Regions from separate parts of the Prochlorococcus sp. MIT2308 genome, predicted to be linked through region 1. Evidence: predicted binding sites of a transcription regulator. Region 1 holds the regulator's gene; the other holds the start of a gene.
What was found. Region 1 encodes NtcA, which controls nitrogen genes in cyanobacteria. Its sites were predicted from a motif close to GTANCNNNNGNTAC; they were not measured.

Region 1 (7,399 bases):
TAATGGCTTTTATAGGAATTTTGCTACTAGTTTTTCTAGTTATAATGCTCCAAATTTATAACCAATCACTTCTCCTACAAGGTTTTTCTGTCGACTGGAACGGCTGAATTGATTAAATTCTGAGTAGTTGAATTTTGCTCATGAATATTTTTGGGGTTGGTTTACCTGAAATAGCTGTTATTGCCGGATTAGCGCTTGTTATTTTTGGTCCAAAACGTCTTCCTGAACTTGGAAGAACTATTGGTAAAACTCTCAAAGGTCTTCAAAGCGCCTCTACGGAATTTGAACGTGAAATCAAAAACGCCATGACAGAAGAAGAGTCTTCAAATGAAGACATTTTGGAGAAAGAAAACTAATTTCTCCAAAATTAAATAAATATATTTAACTTTTAGAATCAACATAGATTCTATCTACTTGATATGTTGGGCAATAACATAAAATTATTAGTTGGTTTAGGAAATCCAGGAGTTGAGTACAAGAAAACTCGACATAATGTTGGTTTCATGGTTTTAGAGGAGATTTCAAAGAAAAATAATTGTAGCTTTCGTGAAAGCAAAAAATTATTTGGCAGGACTTGTGCTTATGGCTCAGGTATAGAACAAACAAGACTCTTAATGCCTAATACATACATGAATGAAAGTGGAAAATCAGTTAGATCAGCAAAGGATTGGTTTAATTTTGAAAATCATCAATTAATAGTCTTAGTAGATGATATGGATCTACCTCTAGGGAAAATAAGAGTCCGCTCTAAGGGTAGTTCAGGCGGTCATAATGGATTAAAAAGTATTATCAAACATCTAGGTACTACTGATTTTAAGCGATTAAAGATTGGGATAGGACCCCCAAGTGAGATTCAACAAGACAGAAAATCTAAAACTGTATCTCATGTCTTAGGTAGATTTTCAAATGAAGAATTTATAGTATTAAATTTGATCATTCAGGAAATTATTAGTTGTATTGATTCAATCACATCAAAAAATTGGGAAAATATAACTACTCGACTAAATTCTTACAAGCCTGAAAAATCATAACTGTTTGAGAATGAATAACAAACCGTCAACTACTGCATATCTTCAAATTCATAAGCAATGCTTTAATCAAAAGAAGGTTGAAGGGATTGTTCGTGCAGGGGATTTCGAATGGAGCTTTATTTGGGCTTTTCACAGGGGACAACTTTTTGTAGAGCCACCACTTGGAAGAGCCTTAATAAAAGATGCCTTAGAAAGGTATTTAGTAAAAGCTGATTACAAACTTGAGTCTGGCGGAGATTACATTTTTACAGTTAGGGCCAAATTTTAATATCTAGTTTTTCAGGCCAGATCAATGAAATTTTTAAAAAATCTTCCAATAAAATCAAAGCGACAATGGCATCAAGATTTTCAGGAGGGAAAAGGATTTCTTTTGGAAGCCAACGAATAAAATAATTTGGAGGCCAAATTTCCCAATATCTAAACCTTGCTCGTAAAGTTGATCCTTTTTCATTCACATATTTTAGATCAAAAAATTTTTTTCGTTTTAATTCATTCTTTATATACTTACAATTTGTTCCATCACCAATGATTATCTTACTAATATCATAATCTTCACTCCAAAACGAAACTAAATCAGAAAATTTATTTAACGAAGTTATCCCTGCTTCAATTACTTTTCTGGACTGAATATCAGCCAACAATAAGCCACATTTTTTATTACCTGGATCTATTGATATATAAAAACTCATTTAATTCTTGCTTCTAATAATTTCTTCTAAAGACTTTAGCTCTAATGATACAGAGACTTTATCTGCACTTTGATGAGTATCAACAGCTCTAGCAATTATTTGAAATTCTCCCATTTTTTTACTAACTAGATACTTTCCTAAATTATTAATTTGATTCGCATTAATTTGCAACTCAGAACTTAACGATCCTCGTCGCCTAACCTCTGCCAAAGTTGAAGCCATTAAAAGATTGATCTTTTTACTAATCGATTCAGAGTCAGAATCAGATAAAGATATATTTTCTAAAGCAATTACCTCTCCTTTACTTGTAATAATTTTATTTAATGTAACCTCAGGAAATGCATAAACATAATTTTCACCTCTAAGTATATTTCCTGCTGATTTGATTCTAACAACCCAACTTCTGTTATCAGATATTTTACTCTCAAGCTTCTCAATATCATCTTTACGAACTAATAATATCCTTCTATAATTAGATTGATTTGTTTTTACTAAATTAAAAGCATAAAGATTAGCTTGCTGCAATAAACTTTCGATAATTTTTTTTATATCACTATTTTTATTTAATTTAATGGTCTTAGTTACTAAAGTCTGGCCACTAGTTATAACGACATTTCCACTTCTAAAAGCATATAAATTTTTTTCTAATTTTTTTAATTCTTTTTCACTATCTATAATCTTTTCTCGAATATCCTCTAATTGAAATAATCCGACCCTTAAATCCCTATCAAATACAATCATTGTTGCAAATGAAATAGCACTAATAATACTTCCAGTAAAAACAGTTATTAAAACAGCAGTGCTTTTTGGTCTTAATTTAAAGATACTTAAACGAGCCTTACCAACTCTAGAACCTAAGCGATCACCTAGAGTAGATAGTATTCCACCTAGGATTAATATTAAAAGAATTTTCAGCCAGACTGTCACAGAGAGAAAGAAGAAGTGGAATTAAGCAAACCTCCTAAACCTTAGTATGTAATGGCCTTCAATTAAATCTTTTTGCTAAGGCTATTGGATCAAATATAGTTATCTTTTTCCTATCTATTGCCAATAATGATGAACTTTTCAACTCACCAAGAAGTCGTGTAATAGTTACTCTGGTTGAACCAATAGCTTCAGCAATAGCTTGATGTGAAAGTCTTAAGTCAATTGTTACACCCTTTTCCCCAGGTACACCAAAGTCCCTGCACAAAACCAGCAAAAAACTGGCAAGCCGAGAAGACATATCTCTATGAGTTAAAGTTTCAATCATTGTCTCAGTTTGAAGTACTCGACTTGATAGACCTTGTAGAAGAAGCAAACCAACCGAAGCATTTTGCTCAATTGCATTCCTTACCGAAGTTGCGGGGGCCGCTACGAGTTCCACACGAGTAAATGCAACTGCATGATAAAAACGATCTGATCTATTCCCTGTCAATAAAGATAAAACTCCGAAAAGACTATTTTCCCTCAATAAAGCAACTGTAATTTCTTCACCTGTTTCATATACCCTGCTCAAGCGAACAGCACCACGCCTAATCAAGTAAACCCTTTCTGCTGGATCGCCAGGGAAAAAAATTGTTTTTGACCTATCTACGACTTCAGTAGAGACACCATCTAAAGACTTAATTACTTCCAACAAAGTGTTAGTTGGAGGCAAAGAATTTGATGATGAATTAACAGCCATATGGCTATTTTTTTGTTGGTTGAAACGGGTAAAGCCACGAAACGAAGTGACCATATTTAATTGATCGTTCTGAGAACATTAATAAGTTGTGAAAAAACGATATGTAGCCATGGCGACTTTTTTCACCCTTAATCCCCATCTCAATTTCTTTCATCGTTCGCAATTCTACTATTTAAAATCCACATGCATAAAAATAGACTTGAAAAGTATTCAAAAAATTGATCTATGGATTTAAATCCCCTTCAAAGCTCCGAAGAATCTTAAAAGTTAAAAAATTTTACCTCATACACCACAGATAGTGTTCTTTGGTTGATTACAAATTTTAAAGCGCTAGATTAAAATTACGACGTTAAGATCGAATTTGAGATGAATGCAGGATCAAGCATCAATGCTCAACGAGAGGATTTGTCACTAGCTAAAGGGCCTTCTCTTAGGGCTCTTCCAGATAGAAAACCTTTACAACTAGTTAAAACTCAAGGCCAATTACAAATACACACCTCTCCTTTTAGAGGTAGTTTTTCTATTGTTTTAAGCGAGGCGCTACGATCTGCAGGCTTGGGAAGCAAAGTTTTAATATCTCAATTCTTGAAAGGCGGAGTCAATCAAGGTCCCCATGGAGCAGTAAATCTTTGTGGTCGACTGGAGTGGTTAAGACCAGCTATTGAAACTTGCTTACCTGGGGAGTTGCCAGAAGAAAATTTATCTTTTAAGAAAAAACATGAAGAGAAAGCAATTAAAGAAATATGGGAATTTTGTAAAAAACGTATAGTTGAAAAAAAGTTAGACAAAATCGTACTTGATGAAATTGGGATGGCAATTAGCCTTGGTTTTATAGAAGAAACTGATTTGATTTCTATGATCAATAACCGCCCATCATCTACAGATATTATTCTTACGGGACAATCAATTCCTCCTAAAGTGATTGAGATGGCTGATCAAATTACCGAATTACGCTGCAATTAAATGTTAAAGAACGATCGTTGGATTTCACAGCAAGCTTCTTTAGGAATGCTTGAACCATTTCAAGAAAAACTAATAAGGCATCTTGAACCTGAATCAAAAAAATCACCTGTTTTAAGCTTTGGTTGCTCATCTTATGGATACGATTTGCGTCTATCCTCAAAAGAATTTTTGATTTTCAAGCATGTTCCAGGAACAGTAATGAATCCAAAAAAATTTAATCCTGCGAATCTAGAACCTACCGATTTAAAAGAAGATCAGGATGGTAAATATTTTATTTTACCTGCTCACTCTTATGGTCTTGGAGTGGCATTAGAGAAAATGAAAGTCCCGCCAAATATTACTGTTATTTGTCTTGGCAAAAGTACTTATGCTCGCTTAGGAATAATTGTCAATACAACGCCTGCAGAAGCAAGCTGGGAAGGTCATCTAACACTTGAATTTAGTAACAGCTCTGGGGCGGACTGCAGGATTTATGCTGATGAAGGAATTTGTCAATTACTTTTCTTTGAAGGTGACCCTTGTGAGACTACTTACAGCGATAGGCAAGGCAAATATCAACATCAACAAGAAAAAGTAACTCTAGCAAAAGTTTGAATATGAGTCTTGTTCAATTAATAACTTCTACACCAGATGCTGAGAAAAACATGGCATACATAGCCAGAGTTAGTAATCCCAAAAATCAAGATAATGAAGATTTTAGTAAATTATTGGCATATTGCATCAAAAATGAACATTGGAGTGTATTTGAGCAAGCTTATATGACTTTACAAATAGAAACCACAAGAGGAATTGCAGCACAAATATTGAGACATCGATCATTTACTTTTCAAGAATTCTCGCAACGTTATGCAGATAGTAGAGCACTTGGAGAAATACCCCTACCTGAATTGAGAAGGCAAGATAATAAAAATAGACAAAATTCAATTTCAGATTTATCAGAAAAAATTATAAATCAATTTAATGAAAAGATTAAACGTCAATTCAATCTGAATAAACAACTTTATGAAGAAATGCTAGAAGCAGGAATAGCAAAAGAATGTGCGAGATTTGTACTTCCACTTGCTACACCAACTAGGATTTACATGACAGGTTCATGTCGTTCTTGGATTCATTACATAAATCTACGAACTGGCCATGGGACCCAAAAAGAACATATGGATATTGCAAAAGAGTGCAAAAATATTTTTTCGCAGGTATACCCAGTGGTTTCATCAGCTTTAAATTGGCTCAATTAACTATGGTTTCTTGGAGCTTCAGTTTTAATAATGTTATTAAAACTCTCCTCCTTAGAGAAAAATTCTGATGACAAATTGCTTGAGTTTGATTCTTTAGTAAAAGATGGTAATTTTGAATTATTAATTAAAGAGATAAATATTTCATTAAGTTCATTATATTTTCTAACCCCTAATGAAAACCCCTTCATAACACCTTTATCATCAAAAAAAATCAGCTTAGGAATACCATTAACATCATATTTTTCAATCAAATCAATCCATCTAGAATTATCAACATTCAGTAAAACAATGTCGACTTTATTGTCATTTTGTTTTTTGGCATCAATCATATTTGGAGCCATCTCCTTACAAGCTTCACACCAATCTGCATAAAATTCAAAAACTGTAGGTTTTCCATTTGATAAGGCATTTTCAGGTAAAAGGGAGTTTTTAGCTAATCGATCAAGCATTGCATTTTCTTTAAAACCATTGCGAAAAAACAGTAAAGCAATCACTAGAAAAAAACTTAGAAAAACTAAAAAATATTTTTGAAAATCACTAAGGTCTTTGCCTGCACTAGTATTATCTTTCATAATAGATAAGCATTCCTATAGTTAATTATATATAAAATTCTTGAATTCAAAAAGCATATCATTATATTAATTATAAATCACCTTAACTTATGAATAGAGCACTATTTCTAATATACATTGCTCTATATATTGGCAAATTCTGCTTAAGAACAAATGATTCCCTGTCTGTTGTTACCTCGTAGGGATTTTTTTCAAGCCATTTTGATCCTTTTAAAATTTTTCTATCAAAATAAATACTCTCATCAATAATATTTGTCATATATTCAATTAGTTTATATATATCGCTTTGTATGAATAGTTCACCATCCTTACTTATAGATCGTGCAATCGAATTAAGAAGACTTTTTGTTAACACTCTCCTTTTAAGATGTTTTCGTTTAAACCACGGATCTGGAAATTGAATCGAAACTCTTTTTAATTGATTAAGATCTAAATCTGACAACCATTCATCCAAGCTAATATTCACATTGCAATATAGGAATTTTAAATTTAATAATCCCAATTGTTTTCTTTTTCTTTCAGATGAACTAACAAGAGGTTCTCTTATCTCGAGTCCCAAAAAATTCCAATTGGGATATTTTGATGCCAATTCTATTAAGAATTCTCCTTTAGCAGATCCAATATCTAAATGAATTGGGTCATGAGAATTCTTGAAAAGAATAGAATTACTTGGCAGTGATAAAGGTAACTGAAAAAAATGGCTTAGAGGATTTACATGCTGTCTCACAAATGAAGCCTGATATTAATAAATCAAAGTTATATCCTAGCAAGTTAACTTCAAATCCCTGATCAAAGTCTCAAGAAGATAAACTTTATTATTTATTTGCTTCTAATCGTCAATAAAAATATCGAATAGATTCGATGTCTGAGTCAGGCTTTTTGTATTAATATAGAGAAAAGTCTTTAATAATTGGGAATAAAGATGAAAAAAATAGATAAAGGCTGATAATACATATGAATGAGATTATTGTCTTGACTGAACCTCAATTCCAAATTCTAGTTTGGCTCTCATATCGTATTGCAGCTACTTTTGCATTTGGTCTGCCTTTGTTTCTCTTTATTTGGGCAAAAATTTCCAAATCAAGCTCTATTGATCGATTGTTATCAATTTATTGGAAAGTTTCTAGTCTTTACGCAATAAATATTCTGTTTCTAAGTAGTGAGAGCCAGTTAGGCCTATTCATATCTCTAATCTCTCCAATACTAATGATTGCTTCTATTTGGTTTTGGGTTGATCTCAATG
Region 2 (7,399 bases), 730 kb from region 1:
AACTAAGAAATGGCTGAAGGTAATTTAAAATCAACTAATGATTGTTATCTATGTGAAATGTATGTACCTTCGGGATAGAGTCTTGAGATTGCATTGAATCGCTTTGATATTTGTCGTTCTTTATCAATGTTGACTTTACGATTAAGAACCAAAACGTTGTGAACCATCCATAGAAAAAAACCAACAAGCCAATACCAAGATATGGGATGAGCCAAAACTTTTAAATATCAACTAATTTAAATATGGCAATTTTGGCAGTTTTTTTCATAAGTATTTAAACCTTTTATTCTTACCACAGCATAAAAAATAGATTTTAAAAGCCAATTAAATCTGAATATCACCCCTTGTACTGCTTCTTCATCTTTAGAGAAATACTTAAGATTTTAATAGGTATTAAGTAATCAAAGGGAAATTTGGTAAAAATCAGACGACAACGTTAATAAGGAATTTCTCCACTGGATCATTCGCAGTTTTTCTAAGGATAATGTTCGGAGGATAAGGCAGTTTGTTTAGTCATCTAATTTTAAATTATGATTCTGAAATTTGATTGAAACACTAAAAGAGCTGAAATCTCTTCTAGTTTTGTATTTTGATAAAAAATTCAAAAATATGAACTTTTCAAATGCCTTTCCATACATATTGTTTGGCAATCGTTCTCTTCCGCACTGCTAGAGATTGAACAATATGTAACACACTCAAGATAATCTTCAATTGGATCAACTTGTCCATGGGTGATTTTCTTAGCATCAATCTTATTCATAAAAGTACCCTGCTATTTTTATGAATCTATCCTTTCTTTTTATTTTTTTCTATCGGTATTACTTACTAAATTGACGAATAGGAAAAACTGATAAATCTATCAATTCGAAATAAAAAACAATAGCGTAATAGGATAGACCCTAAATTTTATAGCTCATAATAATAGTTATATAAAAACAACACTTTAATACAAGTAAATATAAAGATCCAACTCAATCAAAATTTAAATATTTTGTGTTCTACTTTCTCAATTTAATTCTGATTCCTATTCTTTCTCTAATAGCTTTTATCGGAATCATATTTTTCATTTGATCATCAATTTGCTTTCTAATTAAATTTCTAAATAATTGGGAAAGCCAAACCAAAACCAAAAGTGATAATACAACGGTTCCCAATGCAATTGATGAATAAGTATCCATTTTAAAGTTCTCTATATATTGCCCATTCATCACCATCAGAATTGACTTCAGAAAGTAAAGCAACCGCTATTTCAGACTGATCAGAGCGTTTAACGATAATTTCTTTACCTCCCAGATACGGATGATTGAACTCTGATATTGAACGACTAGCCTCTAACTGTTCAGTTGGTGTCAAGACTTCAAGAATTTTAATCCATATCTCATCATCTGAAGCGAAAGGAGGAACAGAAAACTTACTCGGGCTATTTCCTTTTTTTTTATCCATATTCTTTAATTTTTAGCATTAATCTCATTTATTTCATTTATTAATCGCTCTTGTCGTTCAGGCGTAATAAATCCAAGAGCTCCACAGTCATTGATGTCTTGAATAGGATCTGAAAGTCCATCATGTTTCTCTAGCCAACCCTCAGTGCATCCTTTGCATGCTAATTCATTTAATTCATTGGCCAAATTCGTTGCTTTCAAGGTATCCATCAAAAAAATTAACACTGCTTTCTTTCTAGTTTACAGTCACTAATTAACTCAAGAAAAAAATTAATACGCCTTACTCAATAAAATTACAAAGTTGTAAAATTTGTACCTATAAATAGATTAGTGTAATCAAATACAAAAAAACTAAAAAAATTAAATTAAGAGCTCAAACAGCTTCCTTTAAAAATTCCCGGTAAATAGAAATATCGATAGGTCTATTCACATCTGATTGAAAATCAACAATGTCTTGATAAATCTCATTAGGTAAAGGTTCCATTTTGCATCTTGAATAACATTTGTTAATGTTATTTTTTTTTATTGAAAACCTTTCGCTTAAGCGCTTAAAGATCGACAATGTCACAATGCAACATGAGTTAGTTATATCGTCAGAGGCTGTAGATGCAATACGCAAAACTACTAGGATTCTCTTTTGATCGAATAAAAAGTTATTACTAATATTTTTTTCAAGAAGTTACCACTATGGAACTGAAGGCAATTGTTGAGGCCTCTAATTATTTACGATGAAACAAAAATCACAAGATGGATAAACAATTGTCCTAACTACTAATATTCATGTGTTGAAGTTCCAGTAGAAATCGTATGTGGATTCATAGGTATTGAATGTTTTTTGCCGTCTGGACTTACATATATATTCTCCTTCCCATATTCAGTATCAATGATTTTTTCAAAATGTGTCCCCCTTGGAAGATGTAGAAAATATTTTTGTGCTCTGTTCATCTTATTATTATAGTTATTTAAAAATTACTATAATATTTCACAATGACAACTATTGATTGTTTTATAAAAGTTTGCTAGCTAACTATTTAATTTTTCTAGAGCAGTTAATAATCTTCCCACTCTAGCTCCATTAACACCAAGATCGCCTCCACCATATCTTGAAGCTGATTTGATTTGAATCTTCTTATCAATTTTTAAAATTTCCAAGTCATCTGGAAATCTAAAAATCAAACTACGACAAACCCCTTTCCAATAACTTTGATTACTCTCTAAAACTTTTGTTCTAGGAATCTTCTGGGCGATCCTGACAAGTTGATCAAATGTCTTGTCAACATCTTCAAAATCTTTTTGAAAAAAAACGCAATTTAGTGGATTTAAACAGGGCCTAAGACCTGATTTAGGTTCTGGCATATTTCCCATTAATTTATATATTGATCATGACACAAAGTTTATCCCCTCTGTGGTCTTGTTTTTAATGAATTTTACTCGTTGATGTCTAGTTCTCCCTACATAAAATACCCATAGGCGAAAGATTCTCCGATTAAATTGTTAATACTTTATTTGTCAATTATGAAACGATTAGATAAGACAGGGATGATGCTTATTGTTTTTAGCGTGGCCTCAACACTTCCTTATCAGTTTCATTATTTCTCTTCTGTGAGTTAACCCAAGTTTCTAATTCCTTTCTCTAAAGATAGTGCTAATAGGAGGCCTTTTGATCAAAGGTGGCTCAGCTCCATACCCGATCCATATAAAACCAATTATTTCCTCCTCAGATGGACTTATTTCTACAATTTGATAAGTATTAGGGTCTTTTGTGATTTTACCTGTTGACCACTTGCAACCGACATAATCTGCAACAAGTGAGAGCGATAGGTTTTGGATTGCGCAAGCACAAGCAGCATAATCTTCAAGTTTTTGAACTTGATTATCTGTACATATTTGAGTGGCAATAAGCAAATGGGAGGGATTGAACATTTTGTCCCTTATTTTTTTTAAACTAGATTCATCTGTTGGCTTACAACCAAACTTCAGAGTTAGCTGTAGTTGATATAAAAGTTCTCGTTTTTTTATTCCAATGTTCGTAAAACGCCATGGAAAAGTTCTTCTATGGCAGGGCGCTTGATTGGCTGCATCTATTGATTTTTCAACAACTTCATTAGGAACACTTTTTTTAGAAAAAACATGAATTGTCCTTCGTTTTTGAATTGCTTGAGTTATTTCCATGATTTTTATTGACGTAATTAACTATGGTGTTCCAAGCATGAGCTTCTAAAAGGAAGCTGATTAGAGGCTTGAATAAATAAACGATGATTAGTCTTTCCACTTACTTGAATTTTACCTCGATAGAAAAACAAGATATGTAAAAATATCACCTGTTAAGCAACTTGATCAAAAAACACATTTGATGGTCTGGAGAACAAAGAGACTACTTGGCCTTTAGGTGTCTTGAACACGCGTTCAACTATTTTCCCGTCATTGATAATCACTTTTGTATTCAGGGATCCAGCAGGTAAATTTTTAGCTCTATATTTTAAAATATTTTCGAGTTCTGGATAATGATCGTTAGGTTTCAGAGCCTCTATTAAATCAGGGTGCCTATCGAAGATTGCGTCATCAAAGGCCCTTAGTTTTTTGGTTAAAACCATTCTTGCAGATAGCTGTTACTTTGACTTTTAACCTACTAATCTCACGACGTAAAGAGTATTTAAACTAAGATCGAATAAAAAGTTAATAAGAAAACAACAAAATTATTCACGTAAGAAAAAATAAACTTAAATACTTTTCCAAGCTCAAAGCGGAAATGTAGTTATTATTTTTTAGAAGCATCAATCACTCGCTTTGTATGGTAAGAAATTGGCGTTACGTCGGTACTCCTGTCATTAAATACTGACTGTGTAAAAACAGTAATGGCAGCAATACTTGGTGTAATAGGTAAAAACATAAATAGAGCTAACAATGTACTGTTAGGTTTGAACGATTTTTTCATTGATTATTAAATTCCTATTTTCATTCTCAACAACTTTTTAGTGAGGTGCGTGTAGGGTTTTCCCAGAAAAAGCTGTTAATTTGACCTGTAATAAGACCTAAACACTTTTGGCCTCTTCCATAGCATTGAATAAATAGCTTCAAGTGCCTTTTGAGTTTTTGGAAGCTTACAACTTGGCCATGACTGTTCAGTAATCATTGTGATTATTTCGGAGTCAATACTATTTCTACATCGGAAACCACCCATAAAACCAGAGTAATAGAACTCAAGCAAAAATACATATTTGAAGACTACTATTAATTTAGATATTTACTGTAGAAATAAACATAAAAAAAGGGGGTGATTAAACCCCCTAAAAAACTCCCTTAATTTACTTTTGGTATGAGTTACCTCTGTAAGTCAAGGATTCTTGCATTTGCTTCTTAGCTTCTGCTTGCCTAGATGTGTAGACGTTACGTCTGTAACTAAGTTCTACAACTTTTTTTGGAGTAGCCTCTTTATGTTGAAGATACTCTTTTCCTCTGTAAGTAAGAACAGTCATCGTTCTTTCCCGTAGTGCTCAAGACCCCGTTCCATGTCTCGAGTCTTACTGCAGCTAAAAATAGCTGAACGTTGAACCAAAATAACAGAAATTATCCACTAATGATGTTCCTAGTGATACATAAAAGAAGGAATTTTGTAGTATTAACCGAAATAGTTGAGTTTCCAACTAAAAAGAACCATTTACTAAAAAAGAAAAAATAATTTTTCCTGATCATTTACTGTTTTAAATTTTAAATAACCTACCTCTTTGTTCCTATTCTTAAACAAGATATTCAATAAAAATCTGATCAGATAATGACCTGAATGTCAATGAAGTTGAAAGTTATTCCAAATAAAAAACTATTTTAAAAATCAAATAAAATGCTTCAGGAACACTTTATGAAGGTAAGCCATTTAGGAGCCACACAAAAGCTTCGTTATTTAAAATCCAGTTTCTGAGTACTGTTATCACTATTAGATTTATAAAGAGAAGAACTAAAAAACGAAACTTAGGATCATCCATACCGTTAGGTGAATGAGAATTTAATTTTTTTAGCAACACCTATTAAAAAATTTTAACAGTGATGCGTTTATGGGAAAATTGAAATTAGCTAAAAGAATTTGCTTGAAGTTATCACATTACCTATTGTTTTCAATCTCTTTTGAAAGGCTTACCACCTTTACTTAAATAATCTAGATACCTATCAGACTCTCTGAGGTAATAATTCCTGCTTTGACCTATATATTTTGCTTCAATTAATAGGTCGGTAACTTGAGGCCAAAAAGATTCCGGAACCAACTCGAGTGGGTTAATTGCCTTTGGGTTCCAATTTAACTCAGTCAAGAATAGAAACCAAATAGACTTGCACTTGTTGAAGTCAGACAAAGGATCTGAATGAATGTTATTCATTTATGAATTGTATTGATTGAGCTGCTTTATCCGCTTTGATTCTTGCTTCACCAATTGTTGAAGCCTTTGCTACAGCTACTCCCATTCGACGACCTTCGGTTGAGGTGGGTTTACCAAATATAAACACATTTGTATTCGCTTGACTTAAAGCTTCTTCAAGTCCCTTGTAACATATGTTTGTTGTTTTTTTTGAAGCCAAAATTACTCGGCTCGCAGAAGCTTCGGTACACACTATTTCTGGTATTGGTATACCTAAAACAGCTCTAAGGTGTAATTCAAACTCATTTAAATTTTGACTTATCAAAGTTACCAAGCCAGTATCATGTGGCCTTGGTGAAAGCTCTGAAAAAATCACTTCCTCACCCTTGATAAAGAATTCAACCCCAAACAAACCCACTCCTCCAAGATTATCAGTGACACATTTAGCAATCTGTTGAGCCTTCGCTAATACACTTTCAGCTAATTCAGCTGGTTGCCAACTACATTGATAATCTCCATTATTTTGCTCATGTCCTATGGGCGCACAGAATAATGTTTTACCGTTAAGTTGTCTAATAGTTAATAAAGTAATTTCCAAATCAAAATCAATAAATTCTTCTAATATAACTTTATTAGATTTACCTCTTGATTTTTCAATGGCCAAAGTCCAAGCCAGGTCAAGTTCATTTTTATTTTTAACTAAACTTTGTCCTTTTCCTGAAGAACTCATAACCGGCTTAATTAATAAAGGATAACCAATCTTCTCTGCATGAAAATCTAGCTCAGATTGATTCATCGCGTAACTGAATTTTGCAGTTCTTATATTTAATTCATTTGAAGCCAAATCCCTAATTTTGTCTCTGTTCATAGTTATTGCTGTAGCTCTAGCGTTAGGAATTACTGTTATCTTTTGTTCGATTTCCTTTAAGACATCGACTGCTAATGCCTCGATTTCAGGAATAATAATATCGGGTTTACAATTAGATATAGATTCTATTAGTTCATTATCGTTATTCATATTTAACACCTCGAATTGATCAGCTACCTGCATAGCAGGAGCATTATTATATCTATCACAGGCAATAACATAGCAACCTAATCTTTTCGCAGCTATTGCCACCTCTTTACCTAATTCTCCACTACCTAAAAGCATTATCTTCTTTGGGAAAAAATCCATAATCTTATTTATAGGTTAAGAAAATATATAAATATAATAAGCATAAAAATCTTAAATAGATTAAATTAATATAAAAAGAAGTAGAAGTTAACAAGTATTTTTAATTCAAGATAAACTTTTTTCTAGATAAAGAATTAAAAAGACTCCTAAGGAGTTGAATGTTCTCATTAAATAGAGCACTTTTAATTTTTGGTTAGGAGTAACTGGTTATCATAAGGTATCTCTTCTAATCAAGAAAACAGAAAAATGATATTTAAACTAGCTCAGTAGTTTTGATTACTACTTTTAGTAATTAAATGATGTTAATTGTTGACATTAGGTACAACCTATTTGACAACAACAATAATGAAACTATTAGAAGAAAACAAATTGATTCATTTTAATATCATCGCTATAGCTAGTTTAGATTATGTATTTTGGGAATAAGCCTACAT

Region 2: the regulator NtcA is predicted to act here: its motif matches at 5,025-5,038, upstream of AC6EIW_RS02655 (DUF4278 domain-containing protein).

What each region holds. Positions count from the first base shown of each region.
Region 1 covers NZ_CM186283.1:1,640,705-1,648,103, reverse strand. Annotated here, with positions in the region: gene psbH (photosystem II reaction center phosphoprotein PsbH) at 1-107, shown strand, start outside; gene AC6EIW_RS09405 (TatA/E family twin arginine-targeting protein translocase) at 141-356, shown strand; gene pth (aminoacyl-tRNA hydrolase) at 420-1,031, shown strand; gene AC6EIW_RS09395 (DUF3146 family protein) at 1,042-1,299, shown strand; gene AC6EIW_RS09390 (RuvC family protein) at 1,283-1,720, opposite strand; gene AC6EIW_RS09385 (DUF3084 domain-containing protein) at 1,721-2,647, opposite strand; gene ntcA (global nitrogen regulator NtcA) at 2,706-3,440, opposite strand; gene AC6EIW_RS09375 (cob(I)yrinic acid a,c-diamide adenosyltransferase) at 3,753-4,349, shown strand; gene dcd (dCTP deaminase) at 4,350-4,943, shown strand; gene thyX (FAD-dependent thymidylate synthase) at 4,946-5,584, shown strand; gene AC6EIW_RS09360 (thioredoxin domain-containing protein) at 5,581-6,156, opposite strand; gene trmB (tRNA (guanosine(46)-N7)-methyltransferase TrmB) at 6,239-6,883, opposite strand; gene AC6EIW_RS09350 (DUF3177 family protein) at 7,129-7,399, shown strand, end outside.
Region 2 covers NZ_CM186283.1:449,666-457,064, forward strand. Annotated here, with positions in the region: gene AC6EIW_RS02615 (DUF8642 family protein) at 602-760, opposite strand; gene AC6EIW_RS02620 (hypothetical protein) at 999-1,178, opposite strand; gene AC6EIW_RS02625 (hypothetical protein) at 1,180-1,443, opposite strand; gene AC6EIW_RS02630 (hypothetical protein) at 1,449-1,652, opposite strand; gene AC6EIW_RS02635 (hypothetical protein) at 2,214-2,387, opposite strand; gene AC6EIW_RS02640 (DUF1499 domain-containing protein) at 2,466-2,798, opposite strand; gene AC6EIW_RS02645 (nitroreductase family protein) at 3,063-3,614, opposite strand; gene AC6EIW_RS02650 (hypothetical protein) at 3,767-4,036, opposite strand; gene AC6EIW_RS02655 (DUF4278 domain-containing protein) at 4,748-4,918, opposite strand; gene AC6EIW_RS02660 (hypothetical protein) at 5,552-5,809, opposite strand; gene purT (formate-dependent phosphoribosylglycinamide formyltransferase) at 5,802-6,965, opposite strand.